DNA from 4 places in the Acinetobacter baumannii genome. Region 2 is predicted to be linked to each of the others. Evidence: predicted binding sites of a transcription regulator. Region 2 holds the regulator's gene; each other region holds the start of a gene.
What was found. The regulator PhoB, encoded in region 2, activates phosphate uptake and scavenging genes when phosphate is short. The targets are predictions, from matches to a motif close to TGTCATNAANCTGTCATAA.
Positions count from the first base shown of each region.

Region 1: GO593_RS00295 (NAD(+) kinase) is a predicted target of PhoB. The motif match lies at 5,324-5,342, and genes of this name have one in related genera.
Region 3: GO593_RS15995 (porin) is a predicted target of PhoB. The motif match lies at 5,458-5,476, and genes of this name have one in related genera.
Region 4: GO593_RS11215 (inorganic phosphate transporter) is a predicted target of PhoB. The motif match lies at 2,021-2,039, and genes of this name have one in related genera.

Region 1 covers NZ_CP046654.1:47,493-55,078, forward strand. The annotation lists gene GO593_RS00275 (acyl-CoA dehydrogenase family protein) at 1-796, opposite strand, end outside; gene GO593_RS00280 (dicarboxylate/amino acid:cation symporter) at 960-2,318, opposite strand; gene GO593_RS00285 (glycosyl transferase family protein) at 2,818-3,828, shown strand; gene GO593_RS00290 (YeaC family protein) at 4,026-4,298, opposite strand; gene GO593_RS00295 (NAD(+) kinase) at 4,295-5,203, opposite strand; gene mrcB (penicillin-binding protein 1B) at 5,389-7,586, shown strand, end outside.
Region 2 covers NZ_CP046654.1:1,202,150-1,209,735, reverse strand. The annotation lists gene GO593_RS05710 (alpha/beta fold hydrolase) at 1-42, shown strand, start outside; gene phoR (phosphate regulon sensor histidine kinase PhoR) at 111-1,469, opposite strand; gene phoB (phosphate regulon transcriptional regulator PhoB) at 1,479-2,189, opposite strand; gene GO593_RS05695 (TetR/AcrR family transcriptional regulator) at 2,445-3,116, opposite strand; gene GO593_RS05690 (SDR family NAD(P)-dependent oxidoreductase) at 3,313-4,146, shown strand; gene GO593_RS05685 (MATE family efflux transporter) at 4,203-5,570, opposite strand; gene GO593_RS05680 (pyridoxal phosphate-dependent aminotransferase) at 5,677-6,831, opposite strand; gene GO593_RS05675 (DUF445 domain-containing protein) at 6,859-7,586, opposite strand, start outside.
Region 3 covers NZ_CP046654.1:3,337,199-3,344,784, forward strand. The annotation lists gene GO593_RS15970 (ABC transporter permease) at 1-864, shown strand, start outside; gene GO593_RS15975 (ABC transporter permease) at 869-1,987, shown strand; gene GO593_RS15980 (DUF2797 domain-containing protein) at 2,038-2,907, opposite strand; gene GO593_RS15985 (DUF6231 family protein) at 2,947-3,408, shown strand; gene GO593_RS15990 (YidB family protein) at 3,508-4,098, shown strand; gene GO593_RS15995 (porin) at 4,208-5,314, opposite strand; gene GO593_RS16000 (HIT family protein) at 5,570-5,983, opposite strand; gene GO593_RS16005 (YARHG domain-containing protein) at 6,002-6,271, opposite strand; gene GO593_RS16010 (GFA family protein) at 6,536-6,961, shown strand; gene GO593_RS16015 (hypothetical protein) at 7,092-7,292, shown strand.
Region 4 covers NZ_CP046654.1:2,358,307-2,365,892, reverse strand. The annotation lists gene GO593_RS11220 (D-serine ammonia-lyase) at 1-176, opposite strand, end outside; gene GO593_RS11215 (inorganic phosphate transporter) at 343-1,974, opposite strand; gene metH (methionine synthase) at 2,437-6,123, shown strand; gene GO593_RS11205 (transketolase family protein) at 6,203-7,207, opposite strand; gene GO593_RS11200 (transketolase) at 7,218-7,586, opposite strand, start outside.

The DNA.
Region 1 (7,586 bases), 1.2 Mb from region 2:
TTACATAAGCGGTTGCCAAATCAATTGCACCACGAATAGCGCCAACCGCTGTCGATGCGATAGCCGTACGTTCGCGCGGTAATTCTTGCATTAAATAAGCAAAACCTTGTCCAGCTTGTCCGAGTAACTGATTTTTAGGAACCTTAACATTGTCAAAAAATAGCTCAGATGTGTCTTGAGAATGCAATCCGATTTTGTCGAGGTTAGTTCCTTTTTTGAAACCTTCTAGGTGAGTATCCACCAATAATAACGATACACCTTTCGCACGCGCTTGCGGATCGGTTTTTACTGCAAGCACTACAAGGTCAGCATGTTGTCCATTTGAAATAAACGTTTTAGAACCATTTAGCAAATAATGGTCATCTTGCAAAATGGCACTGGTACGCATTGACTGTAAGTCTGAACCGGCACCCGGTTCTGTCATACCAATTGCTCCGACTACTTCACCTGTTACCATTTTCGGTAACCAGTATTGTTTTTGTTCTTCGGTCCCAATATGTAAAATATAAGGCGCCGCAATCTCAGAGTGACAAGAAATAGCAGTTGATAATGCACAAAATCCAGCACGAGCCGATTCTTCAACTAACATTAATGAATAATACGTTGGGACGCCATAACCACCATATTCTTCTGGGACATCCACACATAAAAAACCATTTTCGCCCAGTTGAGACCAAACTGAACGTGGCATAATTCCTTCACGTTCCCATTGGTCATAATGTGGAGCAATATGCTCATTCATAAAACGTTTAAAATTATCACGGAATAATTCTAAATCTGCATCATATGCCAACATAATATTTTCCTTCGGCTTTATTGTTTTATCGAATCTCATTGCTGTGCATGCTAATCATTTTTTACACAACTGTCATGGCTTAGCTGCTCATTTAAACTGTACTTTTCAGTCAGCCAATAAAAAAGGAAGCCAAAGCTTCCTTTTTTATATAGGTAGATCTGAATTAATCTAAACCTTCTGCAACCTGAGGATTTTTTGGAGCCAACATTTTTCTGTCAACTTCATCTGGGTTGTTTAAAGCATCATTGAGCTTATCTTTATCTAAAGCACCCACCCATTTTGCAACTACAATCGTTGCCAAAGAGTTACCAACAAGATTGGTTAAAGCACGTGCTTCTGACATGAAGCGGTCAATACCTAAAATCAATGCCAAACCAGCTACCGGAATATGTCCTACTGCAGATAAAGTTGCTGCCATAACAATAAAGCCAGAGCCTGTTACACCCGCTGCACCTTTAGATGAGATTAGGAGTACCAACAACAAAGTAATTTGATGTTGAATATCAAGCTGTGTATTCGTTGCCTGAGCAATAAAGATTGCAGCCATAGTCAAATAGATTGATGTACCATCAAGGTTAAATGAATAACCTGTTGGAATAACTAAACCAACAACCGACTTTTCACAACCTGCAATTTCGAGTTTACGTAACATGCGAGGCAAAACAGATTCAGAAGAAGATGTACCAAGTACAATTAATAGTTCTTCACGAATCAGGCGAATCATTTTCAGAATACTGAATCCACTAATGCGGCTGATTGTACCCAAAATAAAGAAAATAAAGAGTAAACACGTAATATAGAAGCAGATAATGAGCTGGCCTAACTGTACCAGTGAACCTACACCATATTTACCGATAGTAAACGCCATTGCCCCAAATGCACCAATTGGCGCAAGCTTCATAATCATATTCACAATGTTAAAGAACACGTGTGCAATTTGATCAATTAACTTTAAAACTGGGCGTCCTGCATCACCTAACTTATGAAGCGCGAAACCAAATAGGATTGCAAAAAGAAGGACCTGTAAGATTTCACCATTTGCAAATGCACCAACCACCGTATCCGGGATGATGTGCATCAAGAAATCAATGGTAGATTGTGACTCACCAGAAGTGACGTATTTTTGGATACCTGAAGTGTCCAGAGTTGCAGGATCAACATTCATTCCTACGCCTGGCTTTGCAATGTTAATCACCACAAGGCCAATCAGAAGCGCGATTGTTGAAACGATCTCGAAGTATAACAACGCAACACCGCCAGTTTTACCAACTGACTTCATGCTTTCCATACCAGCAATACCACTTACTACTGTACAGAAAATAACAGGTGCGATGATCATTTTAATCAAACGAATAAAAGCATCACCTAATGGCTTGAGTTGCTCACCTAAACCTGGAATATGTTGTTCAACACCATTAACAATTTGCGTTGTACTTGGTGAGAAATGCCCTACCAAAACACCCGCAATAATCGCAATAATCACTTGAAAATAAAGTGATTTATAAATCGGTTTTTTAGCCATAACTTTACTTCAATCTATATTTCCAAGTCCGTTGGAAATATCAAAATGAAACGTCTATTCTTTACGAATACACAGCCCTAACCTTTCACATGAACACCGCAAAAGGGAAACGGTTTTTTAGAAACAAAAAACCTTCCTACTACCTCAATGAAAACAAAAAACTGTTTTCTAAAACAGGAGAATACCTGAAGTTTCTAACTACTTTGAGTAGCTAGAAATAACCTCTTACTTTTTCAATAAAAAGCTGAAGATATAGGAGAATCACAGAAAATTATGATATGAGTGCTCAAAAAAGCACATGAAGTTTACTCGAATTAAATAACGATTCGATTAAAATTTTGGCTAATACGCACAAAAAATACTCATGCAACCTTAAGACTTTAGTATGAGAAACACTTTTGATATTTTTTCATCAGTTTTTTATGTCATATTGATAAGTCCTTGTAGACATTTCATTTTGAGCTGCCTACTCCCCTTATTTTTACTGTTTTGAATTGCCATGAATACTAAACGTAATATCTATAAAGATGCTGAACATCCCTTTGCTCAATATGTCCGTATTTTAGGTAAGGGGAAAACTGGATCTCGCTCACTGAGTTATGAAGAAGCCTATCAGGCTTTTACTATGATTTTAAAAGGCGAAGTTCTTGACGTTCAGTTGGGTGCTTTTTTAATGTTGCTACGTGTTAAAGAAGAATCGATTGATGAACTTGCAGGTTTTGTACAAGCCACCAAAGACCAGCTTCATTTTGCACCTTTAGAAGTTGACTTAGATTGGTCATCTTATGCTGGTAAACGTAAACATTATCCTTGGTTTTTATTAGCGGCTCTTACCCTTGCTCATCACGGTTATAAAATCGTAATGCATGGCGCTTCCGGACATACCATTAACCGAATTTATACCGAACAAGTTTTGGGATATTTAGATTATAAAATTTGCCATTCTGAACAAGAAGTTCGCACCCAATTGGCAGAACAAAATTTCGCTTACCTACCCTTAGAAGTAATTTCACCAGTTTTAAGCGAACTGATTTCTCTAAGAAATGTCATGGGATTGCGTTCGCCTATTCATACTTTAGCCCGTTTAATTAATCCTTTTAACGCTAAGGCCACCTTACAAGCTATATTCCATCCCGCTTACAGAACTTCACATCAGCATAGTGCACTTCGCTTAGGCTATCAAAATAGCGCAGTTATTAAGGGCGAAGGCGGCGAATTCGAGCGAAACCCAGACGCGAAAACGCTGATTTGTGGTATTAAAAATGGTGAACTCTATGAGCATGAGTTGCCAAAGCTTACGCCTGAACGTAGCCCAATTGAAGAAGAGTTAGACTTAGCAACCTTTAAAGCTGTCTGGCTTGGTCAACAGCATCATGAATATGGGGAAATGGCCGTAACAGAAACCATGGGTATTGCGTTATATACCATGGGCGTGGTTTCTAATTTCGAGGAAGCGATGCACAAAGCAAAAGTATTATGGGAAACACGAAATACAAACTCAGAAGGCTAAATATAGTCCATACAGCCTTATATAGCATGTTTTTCCTATATCACTGCATATAGGCTTTTATTACTTTTGAAGGATCAAAAGTAACCAAAAATCCTCTGTATCACTGACGATACTTCCTTGTATCGCAGTGATACGGGCGACATCCATGTCGCCTACACGATAGCAAATACTAACTAAGATTTATTCTAAAAGTGATTTTAAACAAAACGAATCGGTTTAAATTCAGGCTCATGCTTGTGATGATCATCTTCACAAACCTCACCCTCTTCTTTAGTACCACGGTCAATATAACCACTACGTTGTTCTTCTGGTAAGTTCTTTAACTCCCAAGCAATAACAGCTTGCATACATGTTTCACGCTGTTCTTTCGTTAAAGCAACACCATTTGGCCATTTACCAATTTCTACTGCTGTTTTTAAACGCTCTACAATCTCAGGGTTTAAAACAGATAGCATTTGTTCAATATTCATGATTCATCTCTTTGAAAAGATTCAAAATCTTGGTTCCAACCCAATTTGGTACGACAAGCCATATAGAAATCATAACCAGGTGGGTGTAATAAACTTAATTTAAATGGGTGTTTGCGGATGTGCAAACTATCACCGACATTGAGAGAGACACTATGTTGTCCATCTGCACTTACCATCGGTAATACCCGATTTTCGCGAATGACGATTTTAATTTCACTTTGCCCACCAACTACGATCGGGCGTGAAGATAATGTATGGGGATGCATAGGAACTAATGCAATAGCATCCATACTTGGATGTAAAATTGGACCACCACCTGATAAAGCATAAGCAGTTGAACCGGTTGGTGTCGAAACAATTAAACCATCACTATGCTGGCGATAAACATATTGCCCATCGATATTGAGTTCAAAATCGATCATATGTACCGACTTACCAGAGTGTAGTACGACGTCATTTAAAGCAATTGCATCATAAATGACTTCACCATTAGTACGTACTTCCATTTCAAGCAAGAAACGGCGATCAAGCTGGAAATGACCTTGTAAAACCTGATCAAGCTTAAAAATAGCTTCCGAAGGCTTAATATCGGTTAAAAAACCTAAACGTCCACGGTTAATCCCGATTACAGGCGTATTGTAGCGCACTAAAGCTCTGGCTGCATGAAGCAATGAACCGTCACCGCCTACAACAATCACCAGATCAGCGACTTCACCTAATAAGTGACGACTAACGACTTGCGCATGATCATAGGGCACTAATTCGGCAGTTTCCTGATCAAAAATGGGGTTTAGGCCTAAACTTAGCAAATGGTCATGAATTAAACATAGTGTTTCTACAACTGATGATTTATCTGGTCGACCAATTAACCCGACGTTTCTGAAGGACTTATGTGAAATTTGCACGAATGAGTAAGCTCCGCTGCGATTCTACGCTATCATAACATTAACCAGATTAATTTAAAAAAACATAACAACAAGATACTGTAAAATTCAATCTAAGTTTTCCATTTATTCACAGTTTTATCATTGCAAATTGATGACAAGCTATCGCATCATTAACGCATTGTTTAGGGTTTTATCTCATTTATATGAAGTTTGAACGTGGTATCGGTTTCTTCGCGCTAATTTTTTCCATTTTGGTGATTGGTGCTTTTATTGCTCTTAGTATCTATCTGATTCGTTTAGATAATATTATACGTGAAAAATTTGAAGGACAACGCTGGGACATTCCGGCCAAGGTGTTTGCTCGACCTTTGGAAATTTATAATAATGCGCCAATTACTCAAGCAAATTTCACCCAAGAATTAAAATTACTAGGTTACAAAACTTCAAGTAATTATGACAAGTCTGGAACCTATGTTGCTCAAGGCAGCAACATGTATGTCCATACACGTGGTTTCGACTATGGCGACAGCATAGAGCCTGAACAGGTTTTAGAACTGAGTTTTGCAAATGACCAAGTTGTAGAAGTTCGCAGTACAAAACCTTCATCAACTGGAGTTGCCCGTTTAGAACCTTTATTAATTGGGGGCATTTATCCTCAACATAATGAAGACCGCGTTTTGATTAAGCTTAATAGTGTTCCTAAACCACTTATTGAAGCTTTAATTTCTACAGAAGACCGTAACTTTTATCATCACCACGGTATTTCGATTCGTGGTACAGCACGTGCTTTGGTAAGTAATGTAACTGGAGGACGTCGCCAAGGTGGTTCGACCCTCACCCAACAGTTAGTCAAAAACTTCTATCTAACCCCTGAACGCACACTTAAACGTAAAGTTAATGAAGCATTAATGGCTTTACTTATTGAGTTGCATTACAGCAAAGATGAAATTTTAGAAGCATATTTAAATGAAGTGAATTTAGGCCAAAACGGTAACTATTCAATCAATGGTTATGGATTGGCCTCTCAGTTTTATTTTGGTTTACCACTACGTGAGCTTAATGTTGCACAACAAGCTTATTTAGTTGGTTTGGTTCAAGGTCCATCTTTATATAACCCTTGGAAAAACCCCGAAGGGGCAAAAAATCGTCGCGATACAGTATTAAATAACATGCGTGTCATGGGGTATTTAACTCAAGCAGAGTATGAAACTGAAATTGCGCGCCCTTTAAATGTTCTAAGCAAGCCAAGCCTAGGTCCAGCAAAATTCCCTGACTTTTTAGATATTGTGCGTCGTCAATTACGTACCGAATATCAGGAAAGTGATTTAACCAATCAAGGATTACGTATTTTTACGACCTTGGACCCAATTGCTCAAACACAAGTTCAAAATGCTTTTAAAGCTTCTGTAGAGCGCTTAGCTAATAGCAACCCTGCTCGCTTGAAAAACCTGCAAGGGGCTGTACTGATTGCCCATCCTGAAAATGGCGAATTAATTGCAGCTGTCGGGTCAACACAAGACTTTACCGGCTTTAACCGAGCCTTAGATGCAAAACGCCAAGTCGGTTCTTTATTGAAACCTGTCATTTATTTGAGCGCAATTGAATCTGGACGTTATAACTGGGCAAGCCAGATTGAAGACGCTCCAATCAGTGTTCCAGTAGATGGCGGTAAAAGTTGGACACCGAAGAACTATAGCGGCGGTGGTCATGGAATTGTGAGTTTAAGTGAAGCCTTAGCAAATTCTTATAACCTTTCTGCTGTGCGCTTAGGTCAAGAGTTTGGGTTATCTACATTTACCAACAACTTAAGAAAATTTGGTGTTGAATCGACAATCCCGGCCTACCCTTCTATTTTCCTGGGTGCAGTTAATATGTCACCAATGGAAGTACTGGGTATTTATGAAAACTTTGCTACAGGCGGTTTCAAATATCCGACTCGTGCGATTCGTTCTGTTGTAGATGCAAATGGACGTTTACTTGATCGTTATGGTCTAAACGTACAACAAACCATTGATCCATCTGTCGGTTATATCATGAACTATGGTTTACAACAGGTCATGTCATCAGGTACAGGACGTGCAGCCTATAACAGCTTATCTCCAGCTTTAAAATTAGCGGGTAAATCAGGTACGACTAACGATACACGTGACTCATGGTTTGCCGGCTATTCAGGTAATCATGTTGCAGTAGTATGGTTAGGTTTAGATGACAATAAAGTAACTGGTTTAACAGGTTCATCTGGTGCATTACCAGTATGGATTAATGTGATGAAACAATTACGCCAGACACCAGTAAACTTACGTCAACCAGACTCTGTACAGTGGCAATGGATTGACCGTGCATCGGGTGACTTATCGGCACAAGCTTGTGATGGTGCCGTGTATATTCCAATGCTAGCGCA
Region 2 (7,586 bases):
GAGAAAAATCAGACAAAATCGTATTGCTCTAATTTTAAGTAAATTGGGTTTAAATCATACAAAAAAGCCGACTTTTCATTAGTCGGCTTTTTAAATGTGAGAGGGCAACTTTAGGTCATGTTATATAGTCTTTCTTTTGGAAAAACAGCGGTAAATGTTGATCCTTCGTTTTCTTTAGACTGCACATCTAAATAAGCGCCGTGTTGCATCAGCACATGTTTTACAATTGCTAAGCCTAAACCTGTACCACCTGTTTGACGACTTCGGTCGCTATCAACACGATAGAAGCGTTCAGTCAGTCGTGGCAAATGTTTAGGGTTAATCCCGATGCCTGTATCTTGCACGCTAAAGTAAGCATGTTCACCATCATCATGCCAGCCAATGGTAATGGTTCCGCCTTTTGGCGTGTACTTAATGGCATTGGTAATTAGATTACTAAATGCACTGGCAATTTCCATGTCAGAACCAATCAGGTCACAGTGGCTATCAATGTGTAAATTGAGCGTGTGTCCATAATCGGCATTGTAGGCCTGAGCATCATCAAACAATTGATTCATTAAGCTCGGCATTTCAATAATCTGATTTTTTGCAATTTTCTTATTATTTTCTAAATTAGATAACAGCAGTAAATCATTGACCAACGCATTCATACGCTTGGTTTGAGATTGCATCTGGTCAAATGCACGTTTCCAGCGTGGGCTAATATCTTCCTGATCGGTAAATGTCTCGATATAACCACTGAGTACGGTTAATGGCGTACGAAGTTCATGTGAAATATTATCAACAAAGTCTTTACGCATTTGCTCAAGGTTATGCATACGCGTTACATCGTATGCCACAAGTAAGCGACTTTCCCCACCAAATCGTGTGAGCTTAACCTGTACATAACGGTCATCATCAAGATTTGAATGGAGTTTAATCCCATCGGGTGCCTGATCAATATTGTTAAAATATTCAATAAAAGTTGGCTGGCGCAAAATGGTTAATAAGTTGCGACCACGGTCAAGTGGACTAATTCCTAGTAAACGCTCTGCGGCTGGGTTCCACCATTCAATTTGATGTTGATCATCAATCAAGACTACCGCTTCGGCGAGTGCAACTAATGAAGATTGAGCGCGGTCAATAAGTCCTACCATTTCCGCTTGAACGATACGTTCTTGGCGCTGGGCACGGTAAACGTTAAATAATAATGCCCCCCAAATTCCGTTGAGGTTCGGAGGGACATCGTATGGATTATTGGCAATCCAGTCATTGACCAAATATAAAGAACGCAACTGAAGTGTAAAAAACACCACAAAGGCAATAAAAATACAGCTCCAGAAATACCCAATTCCTAAACCGACTAAACCTGCAATAATCAGGAAAAATAATAAAAGTCGTAAATCTTGTTTAGCAAACGTCCATAAACTACTGTAGCGGGAAAGCTTTTGTTCACGTACCTGTTCGGGGACGGGGTAGGGTTCATACATAAATTTTGGTTAACCTGCGGCTAAATCTGCACGTGTTGAGAAACGATAACCTGTACCACGTACAGTCTGAACAAATCGGTCTACACCAAAAGGTTCTAAGACTTTACGCAAACGACGGATATGCACATCGATGGTACGATCTTCGATGTATACATTACCGCCCCACACCTGATCGAGCAACTGGGCACGTGTATAGGCACGTTCCGGATGGGTCATAAAAAATGCAAGCAGACGGTATTCTGTTGGTCCCATATCTAAAATACTGTTACCAAAGCTTACGCGTTGGCTTACAGGATCAAGAATTAAACCATTGGCATCAATTGTTTTTTCACCGCTTAATGCATTTGCGCGGCGTAGAACAGCTTTAATACGAGAAACCAGTTCACGGGTTGAAAATGGTTTGGTCATATAGTCATCTGCACCAGCATCCAGGCCTTGTACTTTGTGGTCTTCTTCACCGCGAGCGGTCAACATAATGACAGGAATTTCTGCTAAGTTTTCATCTCGTTTTAAACGGCGACATAAGTCGACCCCACTTACGCCCCCGGGTAACATCCAATCGAGCAAGATAAGCGCCGGACGTTGGTCGACGATAATTTGATGAGCCTGTTTGGCATCTTCTGCCTGTAAACACTGAAAGCCTGCCATGTCCAAAGAGGTATGGATCATTTCGCGGATAGGAAGCTCATCATCGACAATTAAAATATAGTCATCTTTCACAGCGTAATACCTTGTAGATTTTAACGGTGAACCGTTTTGTAGTTATGACAGGCTTATTACAAAGATTAATTATGACAATTTCATTGCAGAAAAGTCTATAAAAACGAATTTAGCAATAATTTGTGACAAAAATACGGCAAGCGCATGACCAAATGATGACAGGTAGGTATAAATTTTCTTAAAACCATTCAGTGTGTTACAAGCTTATCTCAAACGAGGTTTTTAAAATAAAAACAGTGTCAAAAAACTTTAATATTATTTTGAAACTTTCGCGAGCAAAGCTAAAAAAACGATACGGCAGGCCGCTAAAACTTGCTCTAGAGACTGCTTAAACCCGCCCATCACCCATCGAACGGCAATTTGTGTCACGTATCCATTTAAACCAGTAGCGATTAATGAGAGTTCATTTTCGTTATGCTGGATTTGCGGCATGGTTAGCATCACAAAAGCTTGAATCATACGATCAAACTGGGCGAGAGTTTCCTGAATGGTGGCTTGATTATGTAATTCTTGGACCAAAATTGCATCGACATACACAATACGAGCCAAACGAGGGTCGTCTTTTAAAGTACTCAGTAGAGCACGTAAACCAGCATCGACCATTTGCTCAGGATCTGGAGCCGCTTTAATGACGGCTTGCATCAAGTTTTGCTGTAATTCTTCAATCATTTTTAAAAAGATAGTCTGGAATAAATCTTCACTCTTTTTAAATGATTCATAAAAATAACGTTCGGTGAGTTTTGCTTCTTGGCACACATCTTTTACCGTCACGGAAAAAAAGCCAAGGGTTCCATAAGTTGCAATACCGGCTTCAATGAGTTTTTCGCGGCGTGCCTCTTTGCGCTCAGACAGAGATAACCCTTTGAACTGACGTTCTTTACTCACAGTTTTTGTTTTCTTTTTACTGGTTGAGTCGTTTGTCGCCATAAATAAATGGTTTCCTAATTTATCGGTTTTTCGGCAAATATGAGCCCTATGATAAAGCCGTCAGCAGAATTGTGCCAATCTATCTGAAATTACAGTGTACTATATTGACAATGTATATTGTCAAAATTATATTGAAAGAGTCTAAATTGCACATGCAATGAACCAGTTGTGCAAATCGAAAAACAAAGGATGGACAATGAAAAATTTTAAAAACAAAGTCGCTGCAATTACGGGTGCGGGTTCTGGCATTGGGCAACAATTAGCAATTCTTCTGGCAAAGCAGGGCTGCCATCTTTCATTAAGTGACATTAATGAAAAGGGCTTAGAGAAAACTGTTGAGCTATTAAAACCGTACAGTAACATTACTGTAACAACCAAGAAGTTAGATGTTTCTGACCGTGAGGCTGTAAGGCAGTGGGCACAGGAAACTGTTCAAGATCATGGCTGTGTTAACCTGATTTTTAACAATGCTGGTGTAGCTTTAGGCTCAACTGTAGAAGGCGCAACCTACGAAGATTTAGAGTGGATTGTGGGAATTAACTTCTGGGGCGTGGTTTACGGTACTAAAGAATTCTTACCGTTCATTAAGCAAACACAAGATGGCCATATTATTAATATTTCTAGCTTATTTGGTTTAACGGCTCAGCCAACCCAGTCTGGCTATAATGCAACTAAATTTGCGGTACGCGGTTTTACTGAGTCATTGCGTCAAGAATTAGATATTGAAAAATGCGGCGTAAGTTCGCTATGTGTACATCCGGGCGGTATTCGTACCAATATCGCTAAAGCTGCAAAAATGAGTGATAGCTTGAGTAGTTTGGGTATGGACCCAACTAAATCGATTCAAAACTTTGACAAGTTATTGCGTACCCCACCAGAGGAAGCAGCTCGTCAAATTTTAGATGCAGTTTTGAAAAATAAACGCCGTTTACTCATCGGTAGCGATGCAAAAATTCTGGATGCATTCCAGCGTTTATTCCCAACGGGATATCAACGTGCTTCAACCATTGTAACCAAATGGATGAAATAAGGTTTAAAAGAAAAAAGCCATCAATTGATGGCTTTTTTTATAAGGTTTAATGCATTCTAAATAAGAACTTTGATCTTCTTTTTCTTCCAAATAAATTGATAATACAAGCCTTGAATAATACATAAACTGACAAATGCCAAGGCATAGGCGACCCAAATGCCTTTAAGCCCCCACATCGAACTAAACCAGTAAGCACATGGCATTTCAATAAATAAAATGGCAGAGATGTTAATCAGCATTGGTACGGTTACAGCCCCACTGGCACGCATAATTGATGCAAAAATGGCACCTGCACCAAAGAATAAAATTGCCCAAAGTACAATAAATAAAAGCTGTTGCCCTAACACCACCACAGTTGGATCTGTGATGAATAAAGCCATCAAATATTTTGAAAATAGATAGCCGAGTGCAATTAAGGCACCTGTAAATAAAAAGTTCATTCCCAAAGCGGTGCGTGTAACACGTGCGAGTAGGTCCGACTTACCAGCACCAATCGCTTGTGCTGCAAAGATTGAGGCCGCGATAGAGATCGAAATCGCTGGAAACTGAATATAGTTGAGTACCTGATTCACGGCACCATACGCAGCTGTGGCATGAGCTCCGAAACGGTTCACTAAACCCACAATGACTAAACCGGCCATTGAAGTGGTAATCATTTGAATACCGGTTGGAACACCTAGGCGTAAAATGATTTTACTTAATTCCGAATTATGACGGATATGTTGCAAAAGCTGACGGTTTGGCCGAAGTGGATGCTTTTTCTTATTTAGATAAATCGCAAGAAAAATTAAGATGGCAATATAACTAATAATTGACGCTATAGCCGGTGCAATAATACCGAGGGCAGGAAAGCCAAAATAACCTTTCAGCAGAATTGGTGTAATAATTACGCCGATCACGCTGGTTAAAGCCAGTGCAAGTAAAGGGGTAGTACTATCTCCTACACCACGTAAAATTGAGGTATAGATAATATAAACAAAGAGAAGAGGACTACCTGCCAACATCCATTGCACATAAGGCAAAGAGAGGTGCATCACCTTCGGGTCCGTACCTAAAAGTTCTAAAATGTCGTGGGCAAAAAACACACCAATGATTGCGGTAATGATACCGCCAATGATGGTCATAAATAGGGTAGAACCCACCACACTTTGAACCTTTTCTATGTCTTGTGCGCCCCAAGCCTGACCCACTAAAACAGTGGTACCCGTTGAAATACCGATAATAAACGCAAGCAGTAAAAACAAAATGGGGAAATATACAGAAACTGCAGCAATGGCATCGACCCCCATCATTTGTCCAACAAAGATGGTGTTAATGGTACCGGACAGGTTTTGCAAGATATTGGTTGCAATCAGGGGCAATAAGAAAACAAAAAATGTTTTCCAAAGATTTTGCTGATGAATTAAAGACTGTCTTGGTGGCATGTATTCTCCATCGCCCATCTCTTTGATGAGCGGGTCGGATATTCAACTTAGCATAGTTGTAGGGAACTTCTTGTAGTATTTTTACTATGCTAAGTGACTAAATTTATTAACATTGATTCAGAATTTCTCCTGCTTTTTGCAGTGTTTCATCATTTTTTGCAAAGCAGAAACGAATCAAGCGTAAAGACTCTGGGGCTTGTTGGTAAAACACCGAAACAGGAATAGCAACAATCTTATGTTGCTCGGCAAGAAACTGGCACATTTCCACATCGTTTAAGTCAGGTCTAATCTGGCTGTAATCAAGGTTTTGGAAATAAGTTCCTTGCGATGGTTTAAGCAAAAAACGGCTATTGTGAATCGCCTGATTAAATCGGTCTCGTTTAGCCTGATAAAACTGTGAAAGTTCCTGAATATGTTCTGGGTGTTGCTGCATATATTGCGCAAGCGCAATCTGACAAGGTGTTGTGCCACAGAAATTAACATATTGATAAATCTGGCGGAACAAACGCATTAAATCAGGTGAAGCAACGCAGTAACCGGTTTTCCAACCTGTGACATGGAAGGTTTTTCCAAAAGAACCAATCACAAAACTACGTTCTCTAAGCTCAGGGAAATGCAACGCGCTAAAGTGTTGCTGACCATCAAAAACTAAGTGTTCGTAGACTTCATCAGATAAAACTACAATATTTTTATCCTGAATTAGTTCAATGAGTTCTAACCAGTCTTGTTTGGACCAGATTGTACCTGTTGGATTGTGGGGAGTATTTACCACAATCATACGGGTTTTATCGTTAATTCGATCTTTAACTTGTTGCCAGTTCACCTTAAAGTCAGGTGCTTGCAAGGCAATATGTACTGCTTTACCACCTGCTAACTCGACAGAAGGTCCATAGCTGTCATAACTCGGGTCAAAAATAATGACTTCATCACCTGTGTTGATGCAGGCTTGTATGGCACAGAAAATTGCTATGGTTGCACCGGGCGTAATCGTGATTTGAGTTACAGGATCAAGTTGAAGCTGATCACGTTGTTGAAATTGTAAAGCGAGCTGTTCACGCAGTGCGAGAATGCCATCACCAGGTGGATACTGATTGTGTCCAGCCAAAGTTGCCTGAGATAGGGCTTCGAGCAAAGCAGGGGGTGCAGGAAAATCCGGGAAACCCTGTGAAAGGTTAAGTGCACCCAAGCGCTGTGCCATTGCCGTCATCGTACTAAAAATAGTCACCCCTTGTGCGGGCAATTTGGACTGAAGCTGTAGCATATTGTTCTCTTAAGGAAATTATTAACGTTATAAAATTGATTCAATCGCTGCTCGTATTACACCTAGAGTTAAGCCGATAAATGCACCTACCACAACGCCATTCACACGAATCATGTGTAAGTCGCCACCGACTTCGTTTTCAATTTTTCCAATCATTTCACGTGAGTCCCACTCATGAATGCGCTCACTCACATAGCGTATGATTTTATGGCTATATTGGTCCGTAAAGTTCATGGCAAGTCCTGTCATTTCTTTGTTGAGAACTTCACGTACTTTTACATTTTGGACAAGGTTTTCGCCCAACTGCTGAATGGCAGCTCTGAGGTTCATTGCAATACCAGAGTCTTCTTTCATTAAATCTTCTTTAATGGCATCGCATAAAATAGTGACAGCACCACTAATGAAATTTAGAACTTGAGGACTATCTAGCAACGCATCTTTGCCACTATTTAGACGTTGGCTGGCAATACTCTCAGGGTTTGCCAACTCCAGCATGAGCGAGTGGGCAATAGTTTCAATTTCCTGTCGCCATGGGTGTTCATGGTCAGCCAGCATTGATTCTACTTTTTCAACCAGTGAATCAATGGTGCGCTGCTGAACATCAATACCGATCCAGCTTGCACCTTTTGCAAGAGACCAGACGCCCAGCGCTTTAAACATTTTTCTTGTCAATTCGCGAGTTTTATCCGGATTTTGTACCACCCACTCATGCGCGATATCGAGACCACGTTGCAGTACATCTTGGTGGAAATCAT
Region 3 (7,586 bases), 1.8 Mb from region 2:
GAAGCAAAACAGGCTATTCGAAATGGCAAAATTGATGCGATTTTGCATTTGCCTTCAGATTTTGCAAGTCAGGCCCAACAAGGTAACGCAAAGGTTCAATTGCTATTAAATGGTAGATCGACCACCATAGCAACTGCTTTAGAGGGGTATGTCGCGGGTGCTTTGGCTACCGCGCCATCAATACAAATTGATCGTAGCCCAATATTAGCATCTGCAAGCGCCGTTAAAATTGAACAAAGAATATGGTTTAACGAATCTGGTAACAGTACTTGGTTTTTAGTACCGGGTTTAATGGTACTCATTTTAACTTTAATTGGCGCCTTTTTAACGGGTCTGCTTATTGCCCGTGAAAGGGAACGGGGAACATTAGAAGCCTTATTTGTCACACCAGTACGGCCATTTGAAATTGTGTTGGCAAAACTCATTCCGTACGTTGTTGTCGGCATGATTGATATCGTTATTTGTATTGTTGCTGCACATTTTATTTTTGAAGTACCCATGCGCGGTTCATTATTCTCAATTTTATCTGCTTCATTTCTATATTTAATCGTTTCATTATTACTTGGTTTAACTATATCTGGCTTTGCTCAAAGTCAGTTTCAGGCGAGTCAAATTGCTTTGTTGGCAAGTTTTATGCCAGCACTGATGCTTTCCGGATTTGTTTTTGATACACGCAACTTGCCTTTGGTTGTACAAATTATTAGCCAGTTACTTCCAGCGACGCATTTTATGGTTTTAATTAAAACTTTATTTATGGGAGGTGATGATTGGAGGCTATGGTTTAAAGAGTGCGGTATTTTATTGGGATATATCGTTGTTTTGATATGTGCTGTGAACTTTTCACTAAAAAAACGGTTGAGATAAAGTTATGTGGCAGCAATTAATCACGTGGCTGAAACACTTAAGTTTTTTAGTCAAAAAAGAATTCTTAACCATTTTTAGTGATCCTGCAAATAGGGCTATTCTATTTGTACCTGCCCTGATGCAAGCACTTTTATTTGGCTATGCGGCTACTTATGATGTTAACCATGTAGATTATGCAATTTTAGATCAGAGTAGCGGACAGATTTCACATGAGCTGATCTCAAAGCTCGATGGCTCTGGTATTTTTAAGCGTGTTGCAACACTGGAATATACCGAACAAATCAAACAGGTCATTGATAACCGTCAGGCATTGCTCGCAATTACGATCCCCAATGATTTCGAGAGTAAATTAAACAATAACCAAAGCGCTCCTATACAGGTCATTGTTGATGGCAGGAATTCATCTACAGCTATGGTCGCAGGGTCATATCTAAATAAAATTATTGGTCAATTCAATCAGCAAAAGTTTAATTCAGCTTTACCGATTAGCCTTGAAACAAGAACATGGTACAACCCAAATCAGGAATCTCGTTGGAGCTTAATGCCTGCATTAATTGCAGCATTAAGTATGATGCAGACATTACTTTTATCTGCTTTATCAGTTGCGCGTGAACGTGAGCAGGGTACGTTTGATCAATTATTAGTGACACCGTATACACCATTACAAATTATGATTGGTAAGGCTTTGCCGCCGATTTTTGTAGGTTTGATGCAATCGACCATTATTTTATTGATTATTTTGTTCTGGTTTAAAATTCCAATGAATGGCTCTATTGGACTGCTTTATTTTGGATTATTAAGCTTTAACGTGGCTGTAGTTGGTGTGGGTTTATCAATTTCAGCTTTATCATTAAATATGCAACAAGCCATGCTTTTTACATTTTTATTGATTATGCCTTTGATGTTACTTTCAGGCTTACTGACACCTGTAGAAAACATGCCAAAAGCATTACAAGTAGCAACTTATGCAAATCCATTAAGATTTGGAATTAACTTAGTACAGCGGGTTTATTTGGAAGGTGCAAGCTTTGCACAAGTCAAATTGAACTTTTTACCAATGATTGTGCTGGGGATAGTAACTTTACCTTTAGCAGCTTGGTTATTTAGAAATAGATTATCTTAATTATATTGATTAAAAAGCCCCATTTTTATGGGGCTTTTTTAAATCGACTTTTATGCACGTACAATCAGCTCGTAACCTGTATATTTACGGATATTAATAACACCAATATCAAAAATTAAATATTGGCCCTTAATACCTTGCAATACTCCACGAATTTTTGGTGTTTTATCTAAGTTTAAAGACTTAATTTTTTCAGGATATTGTTCAACTGGGTAAACAAACTCACGTGGCAATTCATTTTCTAGTAATTCAACCGTTTCGTTAAATTCAAGATCTTGGCTAAATTCTTCACGAATAGTTTGAATTTTAGGAGCGAATTCTTCAATTAACTGATCACGTTGTTCAATCAAATTTAGAGGCTCAGCTTCGCCTTTGAGAAGTTTACGCCAATCTGTCTTATCCGCAATTAAGGAACCAAACATGGTTTCAAGCTGACCAGATAAACGACGTGAACCAACTTTTAAAATAGGTAAGGCTTGAGTTGCCCCTTGATCTAACCAACGACCAGGCATATGGCTAACACGAGTAATACCTACTTTTAAAGCACTTGAATTTGCCAAATACACAATATGAGGCTGAAAACATACGCTGTGCGCAAAGTCATCTTCACGGCATGTACCCAAATGGTAGTGGCATGTTTCAGGTTTCATAATGCAAAGGTCACATTCCGCTTTTGTTTTAAAGCATTTAAAGCAGTGGCCTTGCGAGTAAGACTTTGGTGTTTTAGCACCACAAGAGGTGCAATAAATATTACCTGTCCATTCGATTTCTAGTTCTTGTCCTAAATTAAAAGGAAGATCAATTTCTGAACGGTCTAATACAAATTTGTATTCAACATTTGCCTTGGTTGTCTGTTGATCAGTTACACTAGCATCTTTTAGGCCTGCATGCATTTTATGGCAAATGCCTTGTAGTTCCATAAAGTTTAAACTCACATCTTTCAATTAAGGGTTGCAGTTATGGCTGAACAAAATGTCATCACTTCTATGCTAGACGATTTATCAAACGAACAGCCTATTCATACTGCACTTTGTATTGGCCAGAAAATTGACCAGAATAACGCAATTCAATGGCACTATTTTACCGTAACTGAGCTGTTAAGTCTGCCTTTTACTCAGCGTTATGATTTGGGTTTTGTATTGTTTGATACTGACGAAATGCAGGACATCAGCGATGTGCAAAAATCACAATTATTAGTAAAGCTAAGAGATTTATTAGCAAAACGAATTGTTGTCGTGAGCAAACGCAGTGATGAACAACTTCTGCGTTCTTTAGGTTTTACCCAACTTATTGATAAGACTTTACATGATAGTGATTTTGCTTTATGGCAATTTAATATTTTGACCTATAAGCATGTCCCAGACTGGTTTAATTCAAAATTTTGGGCAAATCCGGAAAATTGGAATAAATTCCGTTGGTAAAAGACCTTGCAATCTCTTTCAAAATTTAACAATTTGATTTTTGCTGTCTTAACAAAAAAACGCGTATGCTCATGTATAAACCATACATAAGAGTTACTCATGACAAATTTAAGCAACATTGTAGAAGTTTTGGCTAAGCAAGCTTTAGGTGGGAATCAGCAAGCGTCAGGTCAAGGTGGTTTAGGTGGAATTTTAGGTTCTGTATTAGGACAAATGGGTGGTAATACTTCATCTGGTGCCCAAGGTGGTCTTGGTGGAGTATTGGGTTCTGTATTAGGACAAGTCACTGGTAATAACAACACACCTCAAGCTGGTGGTGGTGTGCAAAGTTTATTAATTGCAGTGGTACCTTTAATCTTAGGTTGGGTTCAGCAACAAGGTGGCTTACAAGCTGCTCTTGAGAAATTAAAAGGCGCTGGCTTAGGTAGCCAAGTTCAAAGTTGGGTTGATCCAAATCAAAGTAATAGTGAAGTTCCGACCCAGCAATTACAAAGTCTGTTTAATCCAGCAGACATTGAACAAGTTGCTCAGCAAGCTCAAGCACCAAAAGAGCAAGTTTATGGTGCAATCGCTTCTGTCTTACCTCAGGTCATTGATTCTTTAACACCTCAAGGTGAGAGTACAGATCATCAAGAAGCTAACCAAGATATTCAAAATGTGATGAATCTTGTAAGTGGTTTCTTAAAATAAAATATAAATTTTTTAAAAGCCGATATTTTTGTATCGGCTTTTTTTGTTGGCATAACAAAATAAAAGGGCATAAGCCCTTTTATTTTAGATCTGAATCGAACATAACTGATTAGAAGTTATATTCAATACCAGTACCTACAACAGTTTGTTTGTCGTCGTCGTTCAACCAGTCACGTTTTTGTTGAGCAACGATACCGTAGAAGCGAGCTTGTTTATTGATTTGATAATCAAGACCTAAACCATACAAGTCAATTTTACGATCTGCCTGACCACTTACTTGTGTTTCAGCAGAAGCATATTCTGCTTTTACTTTAAGTTTAGTGTTAGGAATTTTATAAGCAGCAGTTACCGCGTATGCTTCTTCTTCTAAACCACGGTAAGCTTTACCAGCTTTATCGATTGAACCATCTGATTTATATGTTTGACCATATGCAGTCAAATCATCAGTAGGTTCAGCATGTTGCCATAAAGCACCTACTACAAAACCAGATTTAGCAATGTCATAAGAACCAGTTACACGGTAAGCGTCTGTATAAACATCTTTCAAACCGTAAGCAGCATATTTACCTTTGATACCGAAATCACCAGCAGCAGCGATTGCTAAACCTAAGTCTTTATTTTCATAACCTAGAGAAGTTGAAACTGAATCGAAGCTATCATTTTTGCTGTCTTTACCAGTTTCGCCTTTTTTGCTATCAGAAGTGCTTTCACCAGTTTGAGCCATGATATTGAATGTTAAACCAGCTAATAATTTAGGGTCTAATTCAAAACCAACTACGTTATCTAAACGGTTTTCACCGTACATAATATTTGTAATATCTAAACGTGTGTCATCGTTAAAGATGTCTTGGTTGCTACCAGCAGAGGTTTTGAAGTAAGAGTCATATTTACCTACTTTTAACGTACCGACGCCTTCAGTTTTTAAACCAATAAAACGGTTACGGGCGCTAAGGTCAGTATCTGAACCAGAACCGTCAGTAGAAATTGCCCATTCAGCTAAATAAACAGCAGATAGCTTATCAGTCAACTTCTCTTCACCTTTTACCCCAATACGAGAAGAGTTTGAGTTAACTTCGGTAACGTCACTTTTACCATCGAAATTTTTGTTGTCAACTTGGTTAATGGAAACGTTTAGTTTGCCGTACAAAGTTGGCGCTGCTTGCACCGCGTTTACGCTCAAAGTTGCAACTGCGGCAGCGAGAAGCAATTTCTTCATTGAGATTTCTCCAAAAGGTATTTTTTAAATGGCGTATGCCTAGCTAACTTTTATTTTTTAGTTGGCTTATGTACAAAAAGTTACAGAAGCTCACCAACTTGCTAAGAAGTATCTGTAAACTTTGTGACAATGGAGTGAAGAAGAAATGACAGTTTTATGACAATTAAAAATTGGAAATACTTTATTTTCTTTTGATTTTATTACACTTTTTAAATAAAAAAAGCGGAGTTTAAACTCCGCTTTTATCTCTTAAAATCAAAGTGCTGCTTTAATTTTCTCAGCCAAATCTTTGATTTTATCTTGGTCTCCTAATTGCGCCGCATGTTTGCCAAGTTGGTGAACATTTGTCGGAATTAGATGAAAATGAACATGAGGGACAGTTTGTCCAGCAGCTGCTCCTGATAACTGCATGAGCACAATTCCATCCAAATTTAATGCAGTTTCCATTGCCTTAGCAATTTTTTGCACGATCTGGATGGTATAAGCTGCCGCTTCAGGAGGTAAATCAAGTAAAGTTACTGCAGGAGTTTTTGGAATAACTAATGCATGACCATCGGCTTGGGGCATAATATCCATAAAAGCTAGAACTTGATCATCTTCATAGAGTTTTATCGCTGGAAGTTCACCACGTAAAATTTTTGCGAAGATATTTTGATCATCATATGCCATGTATTATTCCTTTAAATACTATTTACATTTCAATTCTTTTTGACGTTCTTTAATTGCGTCTAGACGTTGCTGCTCTTTATCAGAGAATTTTGGCTTAGTCGTATGACAGTTTTCATTACCATATTTTTCTTTAGCATCTTGGTCTTTAAAACAAAAGCCTTTTGACGCATAAATCAAATTGTAATCATCTTGCAATTTTTGACATTCTTGCTCAGGTGTTGCAGCTTGGGCACTGAAACCGGCAAGGGTCACCATTCCAGCGAATACCGCAACCATTAATTTATTCATGAGCTTTTCCTCAGTTAAAGGTATGAACCTGTACTCAATATAAGGTTTATTCCCAATATTTCAATGACTATTAATTACTCAAGTGTTATTTAAAGTCACATTTCACCTTATAATATAAAAAAGCTTTATATATCAAGATCTTTTTTATAATCTGTTTTAAATCAAAAGATTAGATATATTTTATATTAAACAATTAAAATATATACTTAACCAATATTTAAAGTCATGATTAAAATTTTTATAGTAATGAAATAAGTACGTTATATGATTAACATCGGTTCTTGTTTATGCCATAAAGTAAAATTCTCTGTACCTTGTGAAATCAAAACGGTTTATCACTGCCATTGCAGCTTATGCCGAAAACAAACAGGTACTGGAGCGAATGCCGCTACTTTAGTAAAAGAAAATCAGTTTAATTGGTTGATGGGTAAGGAATATGTGGCTACCTATAAAAAAGAAACTGGTTTTACTTCATCATTTTGTAATAGATGTGGTTCGCCTGTCCCTAATAAAATTAATGGTACAAACTATATGTGGATACCGTTGGGGCTTCTCGAACAACCGTTTAAACCAGATTTAAAACTTAATTTTTGTATAGAGTCAAAACATGATTGGGTTGTGTTAGGGGATGCTCATAAAAACTTTGCACATTTACCTGAGTTAGAAGAGTTTTTAAAATATTTTGAATAACACTATTTAACTTTTTATATATTTTAATAATTTTTAAGTATTCTTTACATAAATGATGTGTGTTCACTGTTGAATATATCCGATATTTATTTGAGCATGAAATCACATAGCTTAAAAAAGGATGGTTCACATGATAGATGAAGAAAAGCCTTTAAATTTTGAAGATGATGACGAGCCTCTTGATTTTGAAGATGAAGAATTCATAGACGATAAAAAAGAGGACGAAATGTATAACTCGATTACTAAGGATGGCTCTAGTGTCGATCCTGCTGATGATGGGACACGACATATTCGTCCTGAAGACGGCGATCCGATTGAAATTGATGAGTAAATGCATCAGTTTAAAAAAGATTAGTCTTTTTAATCTTTAAGTATAAGTGTAATATCCGAGCGCTGTCACAAACAGCAAAAAGTCCTGAATGATCAGCGCAAAAAATCAAAAAGGGTAAAGCCTGCTTACAAAGCGGGCTTTTTTTGTATTTATAAAAATCCAGACTAAAGAAAGTAAGTAAACGCTTTTAAGAAAATAATTAATTTTTCAAAAAATATTTAGCAGATGAGAAGAACAGATACAAATACCTAGTGTTTGTAATGTGCATTTAAGAGGAGTACAAAGGTAAATAAC
Region 4 (7,586 bases), 1.2 Mb from region 2:
AAACGCGCTAGCCTTGCTTCTGCTTCTTTTACATCCTGTTCTGTAAGACACACTTTCGCTAGTGCTTCGTTTAAAGGATAACGGTGAGGGTTAAACCAAAATGTTTCTTGATAGGCTTGAAGTGTTTCAATAAGTGGAAATTGTTGTTTTAACTGATCTATTTGAACCGCATTCATAATATATCCTGATATAAAAGTTTAAGCCCAACCTATAAAGCTGTTTTGATGGCCTATAACAACTTATTAATTTATAGATGAATGTACATGAAAAATAGTCTCAACTTTAAAAACTAAACAAATAAAAAAGCCACTGTGAACAGTGGCTTTAATTTTTTAAATGCTTTTATACAAACTGTAAGAATAACCAGTACAAACCACCAGACAAACAGATGGTTGCAGGAAGTGTAAATACCCATGCAGAGAGAATTGTTTTTACAGTATTGAAATTCAGGCCTGATTTATTGGCAACCATAGTACCTGCAACAGCACTATTTAAAACGTGTGTTGTTGAAACCGGCATACCTAAACCATCTGCTGCAGCAATTGTACTCATTGCAACAAGTTCAGCAGACATCCCTTGACCATAAGTCATGTGATGCTTACCAATACGCTCACCGACAGTTACCACAATACGTTTCCAGCCAACCATAGTACCAAGTCCAAGCGCTAATGCGACTGCCACTTTCACCCAGTTTGGAATGTATTGTAAGAATGAATCCAAGCTACTACGATAATCTTTCACAAGCTTTTTCTGTGAGTCATCCATTTTTGGTAAAGCATCTGCCTTATCCAAACGCTTAAACGTCGTTGTGCTCAAATACATGTCATTACGGATTTCGCTAATTGCAGCTTCTGGAATATCTTTTAAGTTGCTATAGCTAGAAACACGCTCACCCAAATGGTCAGTCATGCTTGCCAATGCAGGCACAACTTCAGGCGTTTGTTGCTTGGTTTGAATGTATTTAGTTAAAACCGCACGCGCTTTTTCGTCAGTCAATTCTGGTTGATTTTGGTTTAACAAAACCGCAGTTTGAGAAGAAAGCTGATGGAATGATTGAACCTGCTGTGTATCGAGGTTTTTATTTAATGAATAAGCTAATGGCACCAAACCAACCAAAATCAGCATGATAAGACCCATACCTTTTTGGCCATCATTAGAACCATGTGCAAAACTCACACCTGTACAGGTAAAGATAAGAATTGCGCGAATGATTGCTGGTGGTGGCTTATTCCCTTCAGGTGGCTGGAATAATTCTAATTGGCGTTTGAAAATAGTTTTAACCAACAAGAATACAATTGCCGCAAAAGCAAAACCAATTAAAGGAGAAAATAATAATGCCTTACCTACTTTAATCACCTGATCCATATCAACACCACTGGTCGTTACGCCAGTCGATGCACTCAACAGATGATTCATAATACCCACACCTAAGATTGAACCAATCAAGGTATGAGAGCTAGAAGCAGGAATTCCCAAGAACCAAGTGCCAAGATTCCAAAGAATTGCAGCGATCAACAATGCAAAAACCATTGCAAAGCCAGCACCACTGCCCATGTTCATAATAAGTTCAACTGGAAGCAATGCAATAATGCCATACGCAACAGCACCACTTGCGACCATTACCCCAAGGAAATTACAAAAACCTGCCCACATGACTGCAACCGGTGCAGGCAAAGCATTTGTATAAATAACCGTTGCAACTGCATTAGCAGTGTCATGGAAACCGTTTACAAATTCAAAGCCTAGTGCAATCAAGAGTGCAGTAGATAAAAGAATAACTGAATAAAGGCTTAAAGGTGGAACATGCGCTAAATCAGCACTGACCTGAAACCCAATATAAATAAGTGTTGCAATAATAATCGTCAGAAACACCGGCATAAAAAACTTAGGTGTCGGGACATGTACATTCGTCGATTTTGCTTGCAGGTTTGCCGCAAGTTTTGAATCCGAAACAGGGGGTAGATTAGAATTCATGCAGACGGTAAGAGGATAATAAAATCCTCTGTATTCTTAAATTAAATTATGACAATTATATGACAAAGAGGCGCCTGATGAAGTCAATTTTTTATATTTTGACCTCATTTGATGCACCTTTCCCCGACTGTTTTTATTTTTTTCTTAAAATACAATAATTTAAACCATTAATTATGAGCTCCTTTTGTGCTTATTTTTACAGCAAAAAAATAAATAAAATGACCCATGTGTCTATTTTTCATACAAAGCAACTGTAATATTTCGGCATATTGAGCATGAAATATTTCAATATCATGATCATTTGATGAATATTTCATGAAAATTCTTTTGTTTTTGACATAAAGCGATCTCTTTTTTAACTTTTTAGTCAGCTACACCTGACCTTCGTAGATCATCATTTGTGCTGCTATTCTGTTACAATAGCGCCGCATTTTTAAATTCATATAAAGATCGGGGTTTTCTATGTCTACGCTTGCCACCCTAAAAGCGCTTCTTGCTAAACGCATTCTGATTATTGATGGTGCAATGGGAACCATGATCCAGCGCCATAAATTGGAAGAAGCTGACTACCGTGGTGAGCGTTTTGCTGATTGGGCACATGACTTAAAAGGTAACAATGACCTTTTGGTTTTAACACAGCCTCAAATCATTCAAGGTATTCATGAAGCCTACCTCGATGCTGGTGCAGATATTATTGAAACCAACAGCTTTAACGGCACACGTGTTTCAATGTCTGACTATCACATGGAAGAGCTTGTTCCAGAGATTAACCGTGAAGCAGCACGTTTAGCCAAAGCAGCTTGCGAAAAATATTCGACTCCAGACAAACCGCGTTTTGTGGCAGGTGTACTGGGGCCAACATCTCGTACATGTTCAATCTCTCCAGATGTGAATAACCCTGCTTTTCGTAACATTAGCTTTGATGAACTAAAAGAAAATTATATTGAAGCGACTCATGCACTAATTGAAGGTGGTGCAGACATTATCCTGATTGAAACCGTATTTGATACTTTAAACTGTAAAGCAGCGATTTTTGCAGTCAAAGAAGTCTTTAAACAAATTGGTCGCGAATTACCAATTATGATTTCAGGGACCATTACCGATGCATCAGGCCGTACTTTAACAGGTCAGACAGCGGAAGCTTTCTGGAACTCGGTTCGTCATGGCGATTTGCTTTCAATCGGTTTTAACTGTGCCCTTGGTGCAGATGCCATGCGCCCTCACGTAAAAACCATTTCCGATGTAGCAGATACGTTTGTTTCAGCGCACCCAAATGCAGGCTTACCAAACGCATTTGGTGAATATGACGAAACGCCAGAACAAACGGCAGCATTCTTAAAAGAATTTGCAGAAAGCGGCTTAATCAATATTACTGGTGGTTGCTGTGGTACAACACCAGACCATATCCGCGCGATTGCCAATGCGGTAAAAGATATAGCCCCTCGCCAAGTGCCTGAAACTGTACCTGCTTGTCGTTTGAGTGGTTTAGAACCATTTAATATTTATGATGACTCATTGTTCGTTAACGTGGGTGAACGTACTAACGTTACCGGTTCTAAAAAATTCTTACGTCTCATTCGTGAAGAGAACTTTGCCGAAGCTTTAGAAGTTGCACAGCAACAAGTCGAAGCTGGCGCACAGATTATTGACATTAACATGGATGAAGGGATGCTCGATTCGCAAAATGCGATGGTGCATTTCTTAAACCTTGTAGCATCCGAACCTGACATTTCACGTGTACCGATCATGATTGACTCATCAAAATGGGAAATCATTGAAGCCGGCTTAAAATGCGTACAAGGTAAACCGGTTGTTAACTCAATTTCCTTAAAAGAAGGTTATGACGAGTTTGTTGAAAAGGCCCGCCTCTGCCGTCAATATGGTGCTGCAATTATTGTGATGGCCTTTGACGAAGTAGGTCAGGCCGACACTGCTGAACGTAAACGTGAAATCTGTAAGCGCTCTTATGACATTTTAGTAAACGAAGTAGGCTTCCCTGCTGAAGATATTATTTTTGACCCGAACGTATTTGCAGTTGCGACTGGTATTGAAGAACATAACAACTACGCAGTCGATTTTATTGAAGCAACGGGCTGGATTAAACAGAACTTACCGCATGCCATGATTTCTGGCGGTGTGTCTAACGTTTCGTTCTCATTCCGTGGTAATGAGCCAGTTCGTGAAGCCATTCACTCTGTATTCTTGTACCATGCCATCAAACAAGGCATGACCATGGGTATTGTGAACGCAGGTCAAATGGCTATTTATGATGATATTCCTACCGAGCTAAAAGAAGCGGTTGAAGATGTCATTTTAAATCAGAATCAAGGTGAGTCTGGTCAGGCTGCGACTGAAAAATTACTTGAAGTTGCAGAAAAATACCGTGGACAAGGTGGTGCAACAAAAGAAGCCGAAAACCTTGAATGGCGTAATGAGTCAGTTGAAAAACGTCTTGAATATGCCTTGGTTAAAGGTATTACGACTTATATTGACCAAGACACCGAAGAAGCCCGCTTAAAATCAAAACGTCCTTTAGATGTAATTGAAGGGCCACTGATGGACGGCATGAATGTGGTCGGTGACTTGTTCGGTTCAGGCAAAATGTTCTTGCCACAAGTTGTAAAATCTGCCCGAGTCATGAAACAAGCAGTAGCATGGCTCAACCCGTACATCGAAGCTGAAAAGACCGAAGGACAGTCTAAAGGTAAAGTCCTAATGGCAACGGTTAAAGGTGACGTACACGATATTGGTAAAAATATTGTAGGCGTAGTACTTGGCTGTAATGGCTATGACATTGTTGACCTTGGCGTAATGGTCCCTTGCGAGAAAATCTTGCAAACTGCAATTGATGAAAAATGTGACATCATTGGGTTATCTGGTCTGATCACCCCATCTTTAGATGAGATGGTATTTGTTGCTAAAGAAATGCAGCGTAAAGGCTTTAACATTCCTTTATTAATTGGTGGCGCAACCACTTCTAAAGCCCACACAGCAGTAAAAATTGACCCTCAGTATCAAAACGATGCGGTAATTTATGTTGCCGATGCTTCACGTGCTGTTGGTGTAGCGACAACCTTGCTTTCGAAAGAAATGCGTGGTGCATTTATTGAAGAGCATCGTGCTGAATATGCCAAAATTCGTGAGCGTTTAGCCAACAAACAACCAAAAGCGGCCAAACTGACTTATAAAGAGTCGGTTGAAAATGGTTTTAAAATTGATGAAAGCTATGTGCCACCAAAACCAAATCTTTTGGGAACACAAGTTTTAAAGAATTATCCGCTTGCTACACTCGTGGATTATTTTGACTGGACACCATTCTTTATTTCTTGGAGCTTGGCAGGTAAATTCCCGAAAATTTTAGAAGATGAAGTGGTCGGCGAAGCAGCAACTGACTTGTACAACCAAGCTCAAGCAATGTTAAAAGATATTATCGACAACAACCGTTTTGATGCTCGTGCCGTATTCGGTATGTTCCCAGCACAGCGCACTGACGCAGACACCGTCAGCGTATTTGATGAAGCGGGGCAAAATGTTACACATACTTTTGAGCACTTACGTCAGCAATCTGACAAAGTGACAGGCAAACCAAACTTGTCTTTGGCAGATTACATTCGTGCTGACCGCGAGCAGCAAGACTACTTGGGCGGATTTACTGTATCGATTTTTGGTGCAGAAGAACTGGCAAATGAATACAAAGCCAAAGGTGATGACTACTCTGCAATTTTAGTGCAGTCATTAGCTGACCGTTTTGCTGAAGCTTTTGCCGAACACTTACATGAACGCATTCGTAAAGAGTTCTGGGGCTATAAAGCTGACGAACAGCTCAGCAATGAAGAACTGATTAAAGAGAAATATGTCGGTATTCGCCCTGCACCAGGTTACCCTGCTTGCCCTGAGCACTCTGAAAAAGCAGTGTTGTTTGACTGGTTAGGTTCTACCGATAAAATTGGTACTAAACTCACTGAACACTTTGCAATGATGCCACCATCTTCGGTAAGTGGTTTCTATTATTCACATCCACAAAGCGAATACTTTAACGTAGGTAAAATCTCTCAAGACCAACTTGAAGATTATGCGAAACGTAAAGGTTGGACACTGGATGAAGCGAAGCGTTGGTTAGCTCCGAATTTAGATGACTCGATTGTTTAGGTTTTTAAATAACCCTGTTTAAAAATAGGGCGTGAAGGAATTTCCATCACGCCCTTTTCAATTTGAAAGTTTAATCTTTCTACTTCAAATGTGACTTAATCTTCTCTTTAACTGCTTCTGTTGAAATACCATATCGATCATGCAAAGTGGGTAATGCGCCTGCATCTAAAAATGCATCTGGCAAACCAATCATGTCAAAACGAGGATGTTGCCCATTTCTTAGAAGTAGTGAGCCGACAGCTTCACCTAAACCACCAATCACTGAATGATTTTCAGCAGTTAAAACAGGTCGCCCACCTTTAGCGACTTCATCCAAAATAGTTTGTTCATCTAAAGGCTTAATGGTAGGCACATGCAGCACTGAAACCTCAATGCCCTCTTTTTCAAGCTCTTCGGCTGCCTCAAGCGCACGCATAGTCAATAGACCAGTGGAAATAATGAGTAAATCTTTACCCGGTTTAATCACCTGTGCCTTACCCAATTTAAACTGGTAGTTGTATTTATCGAGCACTAACGGAACCTGACCGCGTAATAAACGCATATATACCGGACCATTATGCGCGGCAATCTGAGGAATCGCCTGTTCGATTTCAAAGGCATCACATGGATCAATAACCATCAAGTTCGGCATAGCACGGAAAATTGCAATATCATCTGTCGCCTGATGACTTGGGCCATAACCCGTGGTTAATCCCGGAAGTGCCGCCACAATTTTGACATTCAGATTATCTTCCGCAATTGCCATACAAATAAAGTCATAGGCACGGCGTGATGCAAACACGGCATAGGTGGTCGCAAAAGGAACAAATCCTTCACGAGCAAGTCCTGCTGCTGCACTCATCAAAAGTTGTTCTGCCATGCCCATTTGGAAAAACTTGTCTGGGTTTTCTTTGGCAAAAATATGTAGGTCAGTATATTTTGATAAATCTGCTGACAAACCTACGATATCGTCACGCTCTTTTGCCAAGGCATTCAGTGCATGTCCAAATGGTGCTGGTTTGGTCGGTTGGCCCTCGGCAGCAATAGAAGCAATCATTGCCGAAGTGGTTAGTTTTTTCTTAGGAGGATTAGCTAACTGGCTCATGGTGTATTCCTTACTGTCCGTAGTGGGTCAAAATATTTAAAGCGTCATCCCATTCATGTTCATCAACACGAATGAAGTGTGTTTTTTCGCGGCTTTCCAAGAACGACACGCCTTTACCCATTTTGGTGTCACAAATAATGACACGTGGGCATGCTCCCTCATGGTTGCGTGCTTGATCGAATGCCTCAAGCAAAGCTTCCATATCGTTGCCATCTACGCGCTGCGTGTACCAACCAAAAGACTGCCAACGATCAATAATTGGCTCAAACGCTAAAATTTCGCTGGAATGTCCATCTGCCTGCTGATTATTCACATCAATAATGGCAATCAAGTTATCTAGTTTCCAATGAGAAGCAGACATTACCGCCTCCCATGTTGA